DNA from 2 places in the Shewanella psychrotolerans genome. Region 2 is predicted to be linked to the other one. Evidence: riboswitches for the same ligand, from Rfam matches in the RefSeq annotation. Region 2 holds a riboswitch; the other holds the start of a gene.
What was found. A riboswitch is a leader RNA that binds a small molecule or an ion and turns the genes downstream of it on or off. The one in region 2 is predicted to bind lysine.
Positions count from the first base shown of each region.

Region 1: another riboswitch for lysine. It lies ahead of K0I62_RS06290 (Na+/H+ antiporter NhaC family protein); the one in region 2 lies ahead of lysC (lysine-sensitive aspartokinase 3).

Region 1 is NZ_CP080419.1:1,401,487-1,410,525, reverse strand. It holds gene gtfA (sucrose phosphorylase) at 1-665, shown strand, start outside; gene K0I62_RS06310 (LacI family DNA-binding transcriptional regulator) at 799-1,836, opposite strand; gene K0I62_RS06305 (thymidine kinase) at 1,907-2,485, opposite strand; gene K0I62_RS06300 (tetratricopeptide repeat protein) at 2,721-3,089, shown strand; gene K0I62_RS06295 (M3 family metallopeptidase) at 3,495-5,651, shown strand; gene K0I62_RS06290 (Na+/H+ antiporter NhaC family protein) at 5,736-7,304, opposite strand; lysine riboswitch at 7,383-7,598, opposite strand; gene K0I62_RS06285 (electron transfer flavoprotein subunit alpha/FixB family protein) at 7,747-8,670, opposite strand; gene K0I62_RS06280 (electron transfer flavoprotein subunit beta/FixA family protein) at 8,670-9,039, opposite strand, start outside.
Region 2 is NZ_CP080419.1:819,655-828,693, reverse strand. It holds gene K0I62_RS03645 (S8 family serine peptidase) at 1-2,630, opposite strand, end outside; gene K0I62_RS03640 (succinylglutamate desuccinylase/aspartoacylase family protein) at 2,941-4,047, opposite strand; gene lysC (lysine-sensitive aspartokinase 3) at 4,047-5,402, opposite strand; lysine riboswitch at 5,534-5,707, opposite strand; gene K0I62_RS03630 (DUF3293 domain-containing protein) at 5,838-6,269, opposite strand; gene arcA (two-component system response regulator ArcA) at 6,843-7,562, shown strand; gene K0I62_RS03620 (S9 family peptidase) at 7,896-9,039, opposite strand, start outside.

The sequences.
Region 1 (9,039 bases), 580 kb from region 2:
ACGCAACCGCTCTTAGCTATTGGCTGTCGATTGCGCCACGTAATTGCATTACCGTTCTCGATACTCACGATGGCATAGGAATTATTGATGTCGGCCCGATTAATGGAAAACCTGGCCTGTTAAACACCGCTGAAATTGATAACTTAGTCAATACCATTCACGCCAATAGCAAGGGTGAAAGCCTGCAAGCGACTGGGGCAGCAGCAAGTAACGTCGATCTGTATCAGATAAACTGCACCTATTACGACGCCCTTGGCCAAAACGATATTGATTATCTCATTGCCAGAGCAATACAGTTTTTTGCACCAGGGATCCCCCAAGTTTATTACGCTGGTTTACTCGCCATTCCTAATGATATGGCGTTACTTAAAAGGACCCAAGTCGGCCGCGATATAAACCGTCCTTACCTCAATATCGACGATATCGATAGTGCGTTGCAAAAGCCTGTGGTTAAAGCACTTTGCAAGCTAATTTCACTACGAAATAACCAAAGTGCATTTAATGGCGAATTTTCGATGAGTGGTGATCAAAACAGTTTGCAACTTATTTGGACAGAAGGACTTAATAGTGCAAAATTGGCGGTAGATTTTACAACAAAAGATGCCGAAATAGAGATGAAACAAGACGGACAAGTAGACAGGCTATCACTGGCATCCCTCTTATAAAAATCCTTATAGCAACTGCGATAAAGAGGATATCGACAGCGGATGTGTTAGCGCATCCACTGTCGGATTAACATTAATAACTAATATTAACTCGTTGCCGCCCCTTGCCTACAGCAAATTGCGGGCGATTATTTTAACAGCTAGCACCACGCACAAGCTCATAATCAAGTATTTCAGCATGATGAGCATCATCAATAAACATCTGCGCCGCTTGGCGTCCCTTCTGCTCAGAATGCTGATAAACGGTAGTCAATGCAGGAACCATACGTTGAGCCTCTTCAATGCCATCGAAGCCGACCACTCGAATGTCTTCAGGTATTCTTAACCCCCTTTGTAAGGCTTCTCGCATCACCGCCAGTGCAATTAAATCACTCATACAGAGAAAAACATTAGGCCTCGGGTTGCTGCTCAGCGCCTCTTTGGCTCCAATAGTGGCAAAGTCAGATTTGCTCTCGGGAATATTCCATACTCGATCAGGGCTCAGAGAGATCTGCTTATCACTAATCGCATCGATATATCCTTGCAACCTTTGATGGGCTATTGAAGTATCAAGCTCCATCGCATCAGAATCAAAATCATAGACTCGGCAGGTAAGATGGGTATCAAGCAAACGTAAACCTAAAATCGCAACCCTATCTTCCGTCGATTGTATTGCGAGTGAAGCAACATCATATGCACCGCGGCGATTATCTATGCTTACCGATGCACTTCGATGAATATTAAAGTCCACAGTGACCACTTTCTTTTTTATCTGCTTAAGCTGATCAACCAACACGCCATTGCGTGGGCGGCCATAACAGATAAAACCGTCCACAAAATCACTTACACCATTAACACTTTCAGCACTTCCCGAAAACAGCAAAAGATTAATTTTATGCTGTTCAAGCACTTCAGCGACCCCTTTCATAAACTTACTTGCAACCGGATCTGACACCATGTAAGACACACTATCAGACAGTACCAGCGCAACAGTATCAAACTTACCACGGCGCAGTGATCTTGCGGCCTTATTGGGGCCCAAATACCCCAGTTCGGTACAGGCAGCTAAAATCTCGTTGCGACGCTTTTCAGACAACTGATCGGGACGATTAAAAGCATTAGAAACCGTCGCATTTGACACTCCCAGCTCTTGGGCGATACTTTTTAATGTCCAATGCTTAGATTCGGTCATAGGTTATTCCGTAATTAACACGCTTACATGAGATAAACTTTAATTTTAATGAGTAAGCTGGTCTCAATCGCTAATCCCACAGGAATTCGCGAAAGTGTTTACGACACACTGACTCATAACTTTCGTTACCGCCAATGGCGACCTGTTCACCCTCTTTCATCGGCTTACCTTCACCATCTAGGCGCACCACCATGTTCGCCTTACGACCACAGTGACAAATGGTTTTTAGTTCGACTAACTTATCTGCCCATGCAAGCAGATATTGGCTACCACTAAAGAGTTCGCCTTGGAAATCGGTTTTTAAGCCGTAACACAGCACAGGGATATCTAAAATATCCACCACATAGGTCAACTGCTTTACCTGCTCTTTACTGAGAAACTGCGATTCGTCGATTAAGATGCAATGCAGCGTTTGTTGTTTGCAAACATCAGCGATCATTTCGACAAGATTATCATCACTACTAAAGACCTGAGCTTCAGTCTCTATGCCGATACGTGACGCTACTTTTCCTACGCCATAACGATCATCGATGGATGCCGTCATCACTAGCGTGTTCATACCGCGTTCACGGTAGTTATATGAAGATTGTAACAGCGAGGTCGATTTGCCTGCATTCATCGCCGAATAATAAAAATAGAGCTGCGCCAAGGTCAATATTCCTTTGATTATTTTTCTCAATAAATTCTAACATTATCTTTGTCCATTTAGCAGCGTCAAAAATGCCATGAATCCCCAGTGAGACCGAATTTAGTCAATTTTGAGTAACCGATCAAAAAGACCCGTCGAATTTGAAGTTTAGACAGGCTTAAAACTCCCTATGTCTATTGATAGAGAAAGGATGTAAGGCACAAAAAATTGAGATAGTAAACTAAAGCTAATTAACTTGTTAGCGGTTATCTTTAGGCATTTAGAGCAAGATGCTCAAGCAGAATCAATCTATCTTTATGGCCTATCGGTAAAGCCCAATAATCTAAACTTACTTTTTAACTATCAGGTGTTATTGACTAGAAATGACCGATACATAGGAGCCGATCTGCTGCACAACCGCATCGATAATGCAAAAGATCCCAGTCCATTTCGCTGGGTCACATTAGGAAATGAGCATTACGAAAACAAAGGTTATCGCCGAGCCTTAAAATATTACAATAAAGCGATCGAGCTTGCCCATACATACCTCAAGGTTATGCAGGTAAAGCAAAAACACTGTACTTACTCGGTGACCAACATCAAACTAAAGAAGCCCTTACGCTAGCATTGGAAAAGGTACATCAACCTGAACTTGAAAGACTCTACCAAGCTAAGTTAGCCGTGTTGTCACAACATTAAGCCTACCAGTGTAGGAAGTTTGACCCTAATTCAACAGTGCTCTTCACTCGTTGCCTCATAAGCGCTAAATTCTCGCTGAGCGATCACGAATTGGTATACCCGACTTAGCCTTTTACTTTCAAGCTTAACCTACCATTAAAATCGCTAATAAAATTGATTTAAGATAACCTTAAAAGTTAGAGTACAACTGTTCTTTCCTCAGAATATTAACTAATTTCAGCCTGATTTAAGTCACAAAAGATAAAGTGACACCTAACGTGTCTGCTAACCTATCTGCTAACTTGTTTACGATAAAAAATAACAAACATCAAAAGAAGGAAGTTGTTGTAACATGAAATTAAACCTTATCGCACTGGCCGTTGCTGGTACACTATCCACAACCCTACTGTTAACAGGGTGCCAATCGACGACACCCAAAGGCGAAAACACACAACAAATGTCAGTAGATCCAATTGCTGCAAATCCGCTGTTTATCGCAAGCTCACTGCAATATCAAGCGCCTAATTTTAACATCATCAAAGATGAACATTTTCAGCCCGCATTAGAACAAGGCATCAAAGAGCACTACCAACAGGTTCTCGCGATCGCCAACAACCAGGATGCTCCAACGTTTGCTAACACCATAGTGGCAATGGAAACCAGCGGCGAAATGCTCACACGCGCCTCTCAGGTGTTCTACAACCTAACAGGCTCTAACAGCAATGCAGCCCTGCGCAAGATCCAAGGCGAAATGGCGCCAAAAATGGCGGCGCACTCAGACAACATCCACCTCAATGGCAAGCTGTTCTCACGTATCGACAGTCTGTACCAGCAGAGGGACAGCCTAGGACTGACTAACGAAGAGGTTCGCCTCATTGAGGTCTATCATCAACGTTTCGTCATGGCGGGCGCCAAGCTAACCGAAGATCAAAAAGCGCAAATCCGCGTATTAAACGAAGAGCAATCTAAACTCACTAACGAGTTTAGCCAGCGCCTATTGAGACTCACCAAAGAGATCGCCGTTGTGGTCGACAATGTCGATGAGCTAAAAGGATTGTCAGACAGTGATATTCGCGCAGCCAAGGCCGATGCCAAGGCTGCAGGCCATGAAGGCAAGTACCTGCTCAACATCACCAACACCACACGTCAGCCTGTACTGGCCAAACTGGAAAATCGCGAACTGCGTCAAAAGGTATGGCAAGCTTCTGCCACCCGTGGCATGAGTGGTGAAAACGAAACGGCTTCATTGGTTTCTCGTCTGGCACAACTGCGCGCAGAACGAGCTAAACTACTGGGCTATGACAGCTGGGCCGACTACCGCCTAACGCCGCAGATGGCAAAGACGCCTGAAGCCGTTTATCAGATGTTTGGTTCTATGGTGCCAGCGGTTGTGGCTAACACCCAAAAAGAAGCCGATGATATTCAGGCGATGATCAACAAAACCGGTGGTGACTTCACACTAGCGCCATGGGACTGGGCTTTTTATGCCGAGAAAGTGCGTAAAGAAAAGTTCGATCTAGACGCCGCCGCCATCAAGCCTTACTTCGAATTTGAGCGCGTACTTAAAGATGGCGTCTTCTTTACCCTAGAACGTCTCTATGGCGTCACGCTTAAGCCACGTCCAGATCTGCCTGTCTACCATGAAGATGTGAAGGCCTACGAGATGTTTGACGCCGACGGCACTTCAATGGCGATTTTCTACGCCGACTACTTTGCCCGTGAAGGCAAGCGCGGCGGTGCCTGGATGAGTTCTTTCGTCACTCAATCTAAATTGCTGAACCAAAAGCCAGTAGTGGTCAACGTGATGAACATCAAGAAGGCCCCTGAGGGTGAGCCCACCTTCGTCAGCTACGATGAAGTCACCACCATGTTCCATGAGATGGGTCACGGTACCCATGGCATGTTCTCTAAGGTGACCTACCCTAGCCTGGCAGGTACCGCTGTATCTCGTGACTTTGTTGAGTTCCCGTCGACCTTCGAAGAGGACTGGGCTGCGCACCCTGACGTACTGGCCAACTATGCTAAGCATTATCAAACCGGTGAAGTGATCCCTGAAGCACTGCTGCAGAAGCTGCTCAAATCACGTAGCTTCAACCAGGGCTTCGATACCTTGGAATATATGGCCGCAGCGCTGGTTGACCTTGAATGGCACTCACTGAGCGCCGATACACCGCTACAGGATGTGGCAGATTTCGAAGCTAAGGCGCTGGAAAAGCACGGCATTAATATCGCCGCCGTACCACCACGCTATAAGTCGACCTACTTTGCCCACGCCTTCCCAGGCGGCTATTCGGCCAGTTACTACGCTTATATGTGGAGTGAGATCCTGGCGGCAGACGCCTTTGCCTATGTGCAAACACAGGGTGGTCTAAACCGCGAGATCGGTATGAAGTATCGCAAGACAATACGTGAAGTGGGTAACAGCGTCCCGCCGATGGAAGCTTACAAGGCTTTTCGTGGCCAAGAACCAACCACTGATGCGCTGCTTAAACGTCGCGGATTAAACTAAACGAAGCTTGTGCTTGTGAAGCAACAAAAAATGCCGCTAACTTAGCGGCATTTTTATTATCTAATACCAATTAGTATAAAGATATTAGCTAACCGGTTGGTTTGCCTTGTGGCGCAATATAAAAATACTAATCACAAACAGTACGCTACAAGTCGCTAAGCCAGCGGCAAGTGATTCGGTAAACCCAAGCACGGTATAACCACCTAAACTTATACCTGCAACAATCAGTGCATAAGGTAACTGAGTCAATACATGGTCAATGTGGTGACAGTTAGCCCCTGTTGAAGACAAAATGGTGGTATCCGATATGGGTGAACAATGATCACCAAATACCGCACCGGCTAATACAGCCGCGAGCATAGGTAGCATCATATTGGTATGAGTGCCCATTGCCATGTCTGCCGCGATCGGTAACATAATACCAAAGGTGCCCCAACTGGTGCCTGTAGAAAACGCGGTTAATCCCGCTAACACGAATAACACCGCAGGTAATAATGCAAATGGAATATTACCCGTTGCTAGGCTCGCCATATATTTACCCGTTTCCATCTGACCAATTACGCCAGCAATGGTCCAGGCAAACAATAAAATATAAATAGCAGGTAACATTGAACGCGCACCCGCAACAATACCTTTTAAGACCAGAGCCTTATCTAAGCCTTGGCTTATCACCAAAACTAACGTCGATGCTAGCCCGATAACCGCACCAAAGAAAAGTGACGATGCGACATCGGTTTTCTCAAACGCCCCAATCACACTAAAGGGCAGACTGTCGGCGGCCAGCGCATCGGCACCACTGCTAATCATGAAATAGATGGTGGCAAACACCAACACAGTAATAGGCAAAAATAGGCCTATTATTCTACCCGAATCGGCTTCAGGCAGATCGCTATTCGCCCCAGGAGGTAAGCCTTTTGACTCATCATACAGATTACCTTTTTGTGCATTAAGTTCATGCTGACGCATAGGGCCCACATCCAGTCCCATAAACGCAACACAAAGCAGTAAGAGTAAGGCAAAAATGGCGTAGAAGTTCATGGGGATCATCTGAATAAACACACTCAAATGACCCGTATCTGTAAAGCCGTGAGTCGTTAAGATACCGCCGATCAGGGCAATAATATATGCGCCCCAACTCGAAACCGGTGAGATAACACAGATAGGCGCGGCGGTTGAATCCAGTAAATAAGCTAACTTACTACGAGAGATATAATACCTATCGGTCAGAGGGCGCGCGACACTCCCCACCACTAGGCTATTAAAATAGTCATCGATAAACACCACACAGCCTAAAAACATCGTCAGCAGTTTTGCATCTCGCTTATTGCGAATATGCTGACGCGCCCAATCGGCAAAGGCTTTGGCTGCACCGCTAACGGTAATAAGCGCAGTGATCATTCCAAGTAAAATAAGGAAGCCTAACAGATAGACGTTCCAACTATTTAAAGCGCCATCATCCCAGAACAATCCAACCACCTTCTGACCCAGATACTGGCCAGTCCCCGTGATTGAATAATCGGTAATAAAGATTGCGCCTAATAGGATCCCGACCCCTAAAGACAGTAATACTCGGCGAGTAAAAATCGCCAGCAGAATTGCCACCACAGGAGGTAGCAAAGAAAGCGCCGAATCGGCGTAACTCAAAGTTGTCATTATTTTATATCGTCTTCGTTAAAATACGAATGGAGGGCAACTGAACTGGTGGGATATAGTCATAGATATTACACCTGTCCTATCAGTAGCGCTCCATAGTGATACCATGCGTCAGTATACATTCTTTTTATCTTCCAGATAAAAAGCACTATGGCAGTGCTGCCTCTATTCGATAACAGCCCCAGCAGCAAGTCTTGATGAACTTTACCACTTCGGCATCAAATCCTTTCATGTTCACTTATCGGCATCACCCTAATGAACACTACTTATATGTAATGCACCTCTACGTCTCAGGACGTCAACCAATTTCACTATCGGTTAACGTGACGCACATAAAAACACAAGCGGCTTAAAGGATGCTACCTCAAAGCCGCTCGATGTGACCCACGTCACACTAAGTTTCAAGCAAACACCAAAGTGCTCACCAACTGTTTACATTTTACTAAAGAAGTTCAAGTAACTTAGGTACGGCTTCAAACAGATCAGCCTCTAAGCCATAATCCGCAACTTGAAAGATCGGGGCTTCTGGATCTTTGTTAATTGCCACGATAACTTTAGAGTCTTTCATACCCGCCAAGTGTTGAATTGCACCCGAAATACCAACGGCAATATACAGATCTGGGGCAACAATCTTACCAGTTTGACCCACCTGCAAATCATTTGGCACGTAGCCCGCGTCAACTGCTGCGCGAGATGCACCCAAAGCACCGCCCAATTTGTCGGCTAGCTGCTCAAGGATCGCAAAATTGTCAGCACTGCCTAACGCACGGCCACCAGAAACAACAACAGAAGCGGCACCTAAGTCTGGGCGCTCAGATTCAGTCAAGGTTTGCGATACAAACTCAACATTACTGGTAAACACGCCATCGATGTTTTGCACACCTGCCGCACCATCATTGGCGACAGAGTCAAATGCACTGCAACGCACTGTCATCACTTTTATAGGATCTAAACTCTGTACCGTTGCCATTGCGCTACCAGCATAAATTGGGCGAACGAAGGTATCTTCGCTAACGACTTCAACCACTTCTGATAACTGAGCAACATCAAGCAGCGCTGCAACGCGAGGCATCACATCTTTACCCAAGCTAGAAGCTGGCGCCAAGATATGTTGGTAATCACTGGCGATAGACACCACTAAGGCTCCCAGGTTTTCCGCAATGCCATTAGCGTAAGCCGCATTGTCGGCAACCAATACAGTTCGTACACCACTAAGTTGTTTAGCCGCTTCGACTGCCGCCGCGCAGTTTTCGCCAGCAACTAATAGATCAACATCACCACCAATCGCTTGACCGCAAGCGACCACTTTTGCGGTATCTAGCTTTAGACTCGCATTATCATGTTCTGCAATTACTAGAATAGCCATTAGATCACCTTCGCTTCATTTTTTAGCTTTTCAACCAGCTCCTCAACAGAAGCCACCATCACGCCAGCCTCACGCTGAGCTGGCGGAGTAACTTTAAGCACATTTTGGTGCTGCTTAAGTGTCACGCCTAGGCTATCGATAGTCACGGTATCAAGTGGCTTACGTTTCGCTTTCATGATGTTAGGTAATTTTGCATATCGAGGTTCGTTCAAACGCAGATCGGTCGTAATAATCGCAGGTAGTGGTACCTTTAAGGTTTGCAAACCGCCATCAATTTCACGAGTCACTAATACGGTATCGCCTTCGACCTTCACTTCAGAAGCAAACGTTGCTTGAGGCATACCGGCAATCGCTGCCAACATTTGACCC
Region 2 (9,039 bases):
GTTGGTTCGATTAGATTCGACGTTTTATCATAGGCTCCAGCAGTAATATTACTTAGTTCATTAGAAGTAAAACCACTATAGGTAATACTCCCTTCTGAGCGAGAAGCGGTAATAGTTAAGCTATCTGGTAAGTTATCACCGTTAGACTTCACCGCAACAGGAAGCTTAACCTCTGGCATACCTTCAGAAGCGAGCTTGATATTAGCAAAGTTCCAACCTGCGCTTGCAGCAGAAACATCAGCTGTAACAGTAAGCTCTTGCGTTTCACCCGCCTTCAACTCAAAAGTACTAGGCGTTACGCTAAGCACTAAGCCATCGGTAGCACCTAAGCTACTTGCAGTCCACGCACCATCTTTAGTCGCCTTAACCGTTCTTGTCCAAGTACATTTCTCTACGCACTTAGCGTTCGCCATTGTTGCTAAGTTAATTTGAGAAGGTTGTCCACCTAAGCTTGGATCGGCTTTAACATAGTCAACATAGCTCTCATCCATCACTAAACCAGTTTTAGCTGCAGCCTCAACATTTGCATAGCCAGCGCCCATGTCAAAGAAATCTGATGGGGTTGTGCCATCATCTTTAAGGGTCGTTTGATTAGCTGTCATCATCAATGCAGACTGAACTTCAGCAGGAGTCCAATCAGGATGGATGCTTGCCAAAAGTGTCAAAGCTCCGGCGATATGAGGACTCGCCATTGATGTACCGCTTAGGAATGCGTAGTCACTTGGATCTGGAGAAGCTTTAAATGCATCAGACTGGTTATTAGCATAAGCAGCAAAAATACTAACTCCTGGTGCCGCAATTGAAGGAGCAATAACATCTGGTACTGATTTGTTAGGTCCACGAGATGTAAACTCAGCAGCAATACGTGCTAGTTTGTCATCATGGATAACCTTTGTGCCGCTTATGGTCGCCTTGTGATCTGCACCACTCGCTAACCACGCTCGAAGCACATCACCTTGAGCAGCATCGATATGAATTGCAGGCAATACGTGAGCATCTGCAACAACAGAATCAGCACCACCGCTAACATTTGCCAAAACTAAAGCTGAGGCACCACCAGATTTAACATTACGACCTTTATCAACTCGTGCTATTGCACCACGATCACAAACAACGATGGTATCTGCGGCAAATGTATTCTCAGGGAAAGGCTCAAGACACTGTGCAGGATCATTATCTGGATCATTAGCATTTTCAAAATCACCAGCATAAACAATAGAACCAGCAAAGGCTCCAGTCATTGCTTTACCCGTTAGTGCTGCAGGAGCTGCGGTATCTCCGCCGGTAAATCCACTAATTTCCTTTTCAGAAAAATCACGGTCATGGGTGTAGGCTGCAACTGAAGTTAACCATGGAGCATCTCCTGGCGAACCAACAGTTTCAGGTCCTGGACCAGAGTTACCAGCAGACGTCGCGACATGTATGCCCGCTTTGCGTGCAGAGAGGAACGCAAGAGCATCGGCATCATTCCAAGGATTACTTGAACCACCACCAATAGAATAGTTAAGTGCATCAACACCATGCTCAATTGCATGCTCAACAGCTAAAACCGTTAAAGATGGGAAGCAACCACCAAACCCAACATCATCATCTTCACCAGGAAGACAAACCTGATATGAAACAATATTTGCGTGAGGCGCTACACCAGACATTGAATCAAAAACCACGCCAGTATCGCCACCGTCAGCATCAGGAACATTCGTTCCAACTAGAATATTACCTGCTGTCGTGCTTGCGGTGTGTGAACCATGACCATTATGATCTTCACCATTAGCTGGGACATCAATATCATAATCAATATACTGATCGGTTATTGCTGGCCAACTATGAACACCAATCAACTTATCGTTACAAAGCTCTGGATAATCAACGGCACAATCCCCCGAATAGACACCGGGTCCCCAAGGGTTAGTATGGTCATAATTATCACCACCGATATCAGCAAATGATGGATGATCGCTATTAACGCCAGTATCGATAATACCAACGATCATGCCTTCACCCTTGCTCTCAACGCCAGTTGCATCTCCACTCCAAACTGCTGGCGCTTTGATGATTGCTGGACCAGCGTCAGTCATTGGCTTACGTAACACTTCTCGTTGAATCTGGGCAATTCCTGCAATGTTAGCAAGTTTGGCAGCTTCATTCTGAGTCATTTCAATGACCATACCGTTATAGGCCAGCGTCGTTCTCTGCTTAACGTCCAACTTACCTAATAAAGAACGCGCCTTAGATAAAACCGAATCTTGACGTGAAGTAAGCAAGGAACGGTAAGATGTTACATTTTTACTATTAATATCAAGTTTACGATTCTTATACTTAACCACTTCAGCGGAAGTCGCCTCATACCCTGGAATCCCTCCTTGATAGAGTGCTACAGGACTGTCAGTAAGGCGAACAAAATATCTATATTTCCCTTCCGGTAAATCATGTTCCGGTGAAAAAACAGCTCGATTACGTACTACCTGCTCCTGAGAGTAGGACTTAGAATCTACCTGAGGAATTAGATTTTTAACGTTGGCTGGCTTAGCTATAACAGCCGCAGAGGTTTGGATAGAACTTATTGAAGCTGCACTCGAAGACATGCTTAATAACGCAGTAGAGACTGCAATCGCGATTTTAGTTTTCACTTGTCAATTCCTTAACTTCTTATAGTATTTTTATTATGTCGGCTCTATCAACAGATAAAGCAGAACCTAATGCTCCCTTCCCAGAATAATCACTAGGTCAATACGACTTCGTCAGCACATTTATCTAACGAAGTACACCTTTTAACACGGAACGAACAAAAAAAACAAGACAGAAACAAAAGAAGTTTATTTGAAACAAGAGAACAATAAGAAAAGGGATGGCGGAAATTGTAAACCGTCATCTAAAAAACACGACATGAAGCGGAGGTAAAGCGATACTCACATAAATTACAAATAGTTAGACTTGGTTTTAAACCTCAAAAACATTGGTCATCACTTTATACAACTCGGTCCCTTGATAAACAGATGCTGACGCAAAATGTAAAATAGGAACACAATCTTGAGGTAAAGATAGTGGGGTGAGTACCTGTTCTGAGCCGTAATGATCTAACCGTAAAATGTTGGCAAGCGGTTGACCAGCCTCTAATGTTTGACCCACTTTAGCCAAGTACTCAACCATGCCACCGATGGGAGCATGATATTTTTTATAGTCCTTTAAGTAACAGCCAAACCTTTGCATATTAGCGGGTTCAACACGCTCACCTATAACGCCACGATGACTCAAATACGCCATAATCCCCTGGGCATCGACCAAAGCATCTTCTAGATCGATATGTTCCTGTGAACCGAGTTCCAAGGTAAATGCAGAGACTGGCACGGCAAACTTTCTGCCTTGCGTCTTAAGATGCTCACTAAGTTGCCACCATGGACAAAATATCGACTCATCCATTGCACCACCAAAATCATTAGGAATAAATAAAGTGTAAGGAATTGAAAACAGCTTCGCCGCTTCGGCATCGTATTCGGGGCAATAGAGGTGCTTACAGGACTTAGGTCCGGTATGTAGATCTAGAACAATATCTGCACCATGACCCATCAGCTGTAAATTCACTGCTTGATGGTGACCCGTGGTCACCCCCCAATCACTAACTAACCTCGAATGGCAACGCTCAATCAATAAAGTACGATAGTGCATAACTAACGCCTCATCATCTAAATGAGCATGCTGTTCATACCAAGTCGCCACATCGATATTATGATCTAAATACTCTCGGTTCCAATTAACGCCTGTAATAGGGTCGAAACGCCCTAAGGTAAACTCACCACTTTTTTGATTAATGCCTAAGGGGTTAGCCAAAGGCACCAAGGTTATGCGGCCCCGCACGTCGCTATCTTCCAGTAAGCGCATAAGCTGATAGATAACCGCATTGCCCTGTACCTCAGCGCCATGTACATTCGCTTGAATATAGACACTAGGTCCCGATATCGAATCAGGCTTAAACTGAAAAATAGGCAGTTCTAAATCTTGCCCTGTCGCCAATTCACCAATTTTAAGCATGGTTCGATTCGGTTTCATTACGCACCTTCAAACAAATTTTCATGTAGCGAACGAACAACTTGTGCCGCTTCAGATTCTGCTACCAAAACACACAAATTATGTGGACTAGCACCTTGACAGATCATGCGCACGTTATGGGGTTCTAGTACTTCAAATACCCGTCGGCAGACCCCTGGTGTGGAAGCGATTTTATTGCCAACAATAGCAACTAAGGCCAATTCATCCTCAACACGAACGCGGCAGTGCTGAGATAACTCCTGCAACAACGCCTCGCTGAGCAAGCTATTGCCAGCCGAATCTGAGCCGGTTTTATCTAATGTGAGCGACACATTCACTTCGGAAGTGGTGATCAAGTCGACACTAATTTTATGCCTAGCCAAAGTAGCAAAGGTTTCCGCTAAAAAGCCTTGGGCATGTAGCATCTGTAAACTATGAAGATTGAGTAATGTTTGATCTCGGCGCACGGCAACCGCGCGATAAATAGGTTCATCACTCACCTGATGACGGATCCAGGTTCCTCCGAGCTCAGGCTCTTTACTCGACCCCACAAAAACTTGAATTCTTTGTCTTACCGCAGGCAAGATTGTCGCAGGGTGTAACACTTTAGCACCAAAGGTTGCCATCTCTGCCGCCTCATTAAAGCTGATCTCGGCAATGGGTTTTGCATTCGGAGCCAAACGAGGATCGGTCGTATAGATACCTGCGACATCGGTCCAAATTTCTACCGCCGATGCCTTAAGCGCCTCGGCAAGTAAAGCTGCAGAATAGTCGCTACCGCCCCGCCCTAATGTTGTCGTTGCTCCCAGCTCATCAGCACCGATAAAGCCTTGGGTAACAATACGCTGACTAGCTAACAATGGCGCTAAATGTTCAGAACATAAGCTAGCTATCTGTTCTATTTGAGGTTCTGCACGACCAAAATGGCTGTCGGTACGCATTACTTGGCGAACATCAAAAGAGGATGCAGACTCACCTTTCTCACGCATTACGGCAGCAAAAAGGGCTGATGAACACTGCTCACCTTGAGACAACAGCTCATCCATCGTCGCCTTATTACGCTCTAGGCTAAGAGACTCACTTAACACCGCAATTCGGCTAAGCACAGTATCTAATCGAGCAGCAACATCACTCGGACGACCTAACTCATCGAGGATTTTATATTGAATCGATGCAATCTCTTTCAACAGTTGCTGACGTCGACAGTCCTCGAGTTGCTCTTGAGTAAGTTCAACCAGTAGGTTAGTTACACCACTGGAGGCACTGACAACAACGACACGCGTATCGGAACTGGCAAGAATAATATCAGCACAACGACTCATAGACTGATAATCAGCGACTGAAGTGCCACCGAATTTTGCAACAACAATAGACATTAGCTCACCTCAACTTGATTAATTGAGACAGGCATTAAAACTTGAATAGTTAACATGATTACGCTCCGAACTAACTTCGTTCGAAGAGCCTGGTGCAAAGATTACGCACCCCAAGACGGGAAACAGCGATCACCACCAGAAGCTCTCCACCAAAACAGGTGACAATCGACGGGATTCAGCCCTGACGACCGATAAGCAGATGAACCAAACAGATGCTTATCTCGGCGTTAATCTCCCTCATAAACCGTCATCAGAGTTTGGACTCTTCAAGCTTACTACCTAGTTAACGCTCCTCTTCTGTATCTCAATCAATAAAGATTAAGATGGACGAAAATTAGCAAACATATCTCTAACAAGTCAACGATTTTTATTCTATTTGAATAAGTTTCTCGTTCAACTCTGCAAATCCTGTCAACATTGTAAACAGCTAAGCCTTTAAGGATAAATATCTGGCAAACCGCTGACTAAACTCACCCGCGACGAAAAACACCCTAAGGACAGTTCGTCATAGTTAACTAAACAAGGAACCAGTTGCAGCTGATCTTGCTCTATATAATAGATAGCGTTTTGATTAAACACCCGACCTAAGGCGACCGCATCTATTTTATCCATAGTTATCGCCCAGCTTTTTTCCATATGGCTCTTGTCTGATGAACAGCCAACCACAGATCGGTAGGGATATTGTAGCTTCAATATATGCCGCTGAAGCTGCTTATCTAACAAACGATTCTGTGAGGGGAAGAGTATTTCACCTCTCGGATTATGAGCAGTAATTATTGCGAAGGATAATAAGGGAGAAAATGTTTGGGTTAATAGAAATTGTGTTTGCTGATAACAGTGCCAAAAATGATCAATCTCGGTACTCATCACTAAATCATTCCTAAATTAGACTCTGGAAATTATAGCAAAATAGCGCCCACTTACTATACCTGTGATATACATCACTTTATTAATTTTTATTAATTCACTAAATAACAATGACATAGAGAATTTTTAGTGACACAGATCAAATCTCAAAGCAAATTTGTTAACATTTCATTTGTTAACAAATGACTAAAACGAGTACAATAGCAGCTTGATTCACTTCCACTCATCTAACGATGAAATACTTTTTGTTACATCTTGCTCCTGAGGCAGTAGCACAAAGTTAGTCAGTTTCCTGTATAAAATGTAAGCTTAGGCTGTTTTAACATTTAAACTTGAAAATAGTTGATAGTTAAAGGAACTATTTCCTACTACAGTTAATCGAAGTGAATACAATTCGCGTAGCTTGTTATCAAGATACGCATACTTTACTAATCATGAAGTGTGTTGCTGTTTCAGGCCAGTTTTATGGAAACACCTACGTGAATCAGTAATGGTCAGCAAGACAAGATAGGCCACAGCACCATCAGGCGCTCATGGTTAGAACAGATTTAAACAAATATTAGGTAAATAAATATGCAAAACCCGCACATTCTGATCGTTGAAGATGAAGCCGTTACCCGGAACACGCTAAGAAGTATTTTCGAGGCTGAAGGATATGTGGTAACTGAAGCCAATGATGGCGCAGAAATGCATAAAGCAATGCAGGAAAATAAAATCAATCTAGTTGTTATGGATATCAACCTTCCAGGCAAGAATGGTCTTTTATTAGCTCGCGAACTCCGTGAAATCAATAATATCGGTCTAATCTTCCTAACGGGCCGTGATAACGAAGTTGATAAGATTCTAGGGCTTGAAATTGGTGCCGATGATTACATCACTAAGCCGTTCAATCCTCGAGAATTAACTATCCGAGCTCGTAACCTGCTAACTCGTGTAAATAGCACTGGCGCAGAAACAGAAGAGAAAAGCTCTGTTGAATACTACCGCTTCAATGGTTGGAGCTTAGAGATCAACAGCCGCTCATTGGTGAGCCCACAAGGCGAGTCATACAAGTTACCACGTAGTGAATTCCGCGCAATGCTGCACTTCGTTGAAAATCCAGGTAAAATTCTGACTCGTGCAGATTTATTAATGAAAATGACAGGTCGTGAGCTTAAGCCACATGATCGTACTGTAGATGTGACTATCCGTCGTATCCGTAAGCATTTTGAAAGCTTACCAGATACGCCAGAAATCATCGCGACCATTCACGGTGAAGGCTATCGTTTCTGCGGTAACTTAGAAGAAGCATAAATCACATCCAGCTAGCGCAAATGTGATTTGATTAAAAACCACGGTCTACAAACCGTGGTTTTTTTATGTTTTGAATTGCCTGTCCGGCAGGGAATATGCTGATACCTCTGCTCCACGGTGAGCTTGGCGACTGCCATATGCCTATGAACTAAAGAATAAGATTGTCAAACGAGCTTTTAGATAGGGATTGCATCAAATCCATATATGGACTTGATACAATCTGCGGGAGTCAACCGTTAATAAACACTCATTTTTTTCCGATAACAAAAAGCCCTGCCGCTTATTATCCCAAGCAACAGGGCTTTATTTTTGGCTAAGACTAAGCGCGATAGCCTAGTGTTTCAACTGCTTATCCAAGAAGTCAGCCAATGAACGATAAAGATGAGTTCTCACCTTCTCGCCGCGCATGGAGTGCTTAGAGCCTGGGTAATCGATCATTTGGAACAGCTTACCTTCATCTTGAAGCGCCTTGTAGACGCGAGTACTGTTTTCAAACAACACGTTATCATCAGCCATGCCGTGATACATCAACAGACCAGATTGATAATCTTTCACATAAGGTAATACGCTGCTGGCTTCATAACCTTTGGCATTGCTGTCGGGGTGTGAAAGATAACGTTCGGTGTAATGAGTGTCATACAGTGACCAATCAGTAACGGGTGCTCCAGAAATTGCCGCTTTAAAGTGGGTCGGCGCTTTGAACAGGCTCATCAATGCCATGTAACCACCATAGCTATGACCATAGATAGCAATATTGTCACCATCGACATAATTTAGGCTACGCAGAAAATCGACGCCCGCCTTTTGATCGTTCACCTCGGCTTCGCCCAGATGCTTATAGATCACATGCTCAAACTGAGTACCACGATGGGCAGAGCCGCGATTATCGAGCTGAAACACGATAAAGCCTTGCTGCAGTAGATACTGAGTAAAGTAATCTTGCTCGCTCCAGCTGTTAACCACCAACTGAGCATGAGGCCCACCGTACACACGCACCACAACGGGGTACTTTTTGGTTGCATCAAAGGAGGTGGGTTTAAATAGACGATATTGCAACGCCTGACCATCTTCGGCTTTTATCTGACCAAACTCAGGCAGTTGCCATTGACCGAAGAAGGAATAAAGCGGGTGAGCCTGATCGACTTTATTCTGCTCAACCCAAGCTAAATGCTCACCTTTGGCGCCATGCAAACTGATCTGTGGCGGCTGAGCTAGGCTATTAAAATAATCGAGATACACGGCTTGATTATCGGCAAATACCGGGCCATGCATACCACTTCGCTCGCTTACCTGCTCAACCTTGCCACCTTTTAACGCTACTCTGAACAAGTGCTTTTCGATGATGCTTGCTTTGCGACCAGTAAAATAAACCCAGCCGGCTTTTTCATCGATAAACTCCACTTCGTCGACAGCCCAATCACCACGGGTCAACTGTCTGATTAAGCGCCCCTGTAGATCAAAAAGATAAAGATGGTTG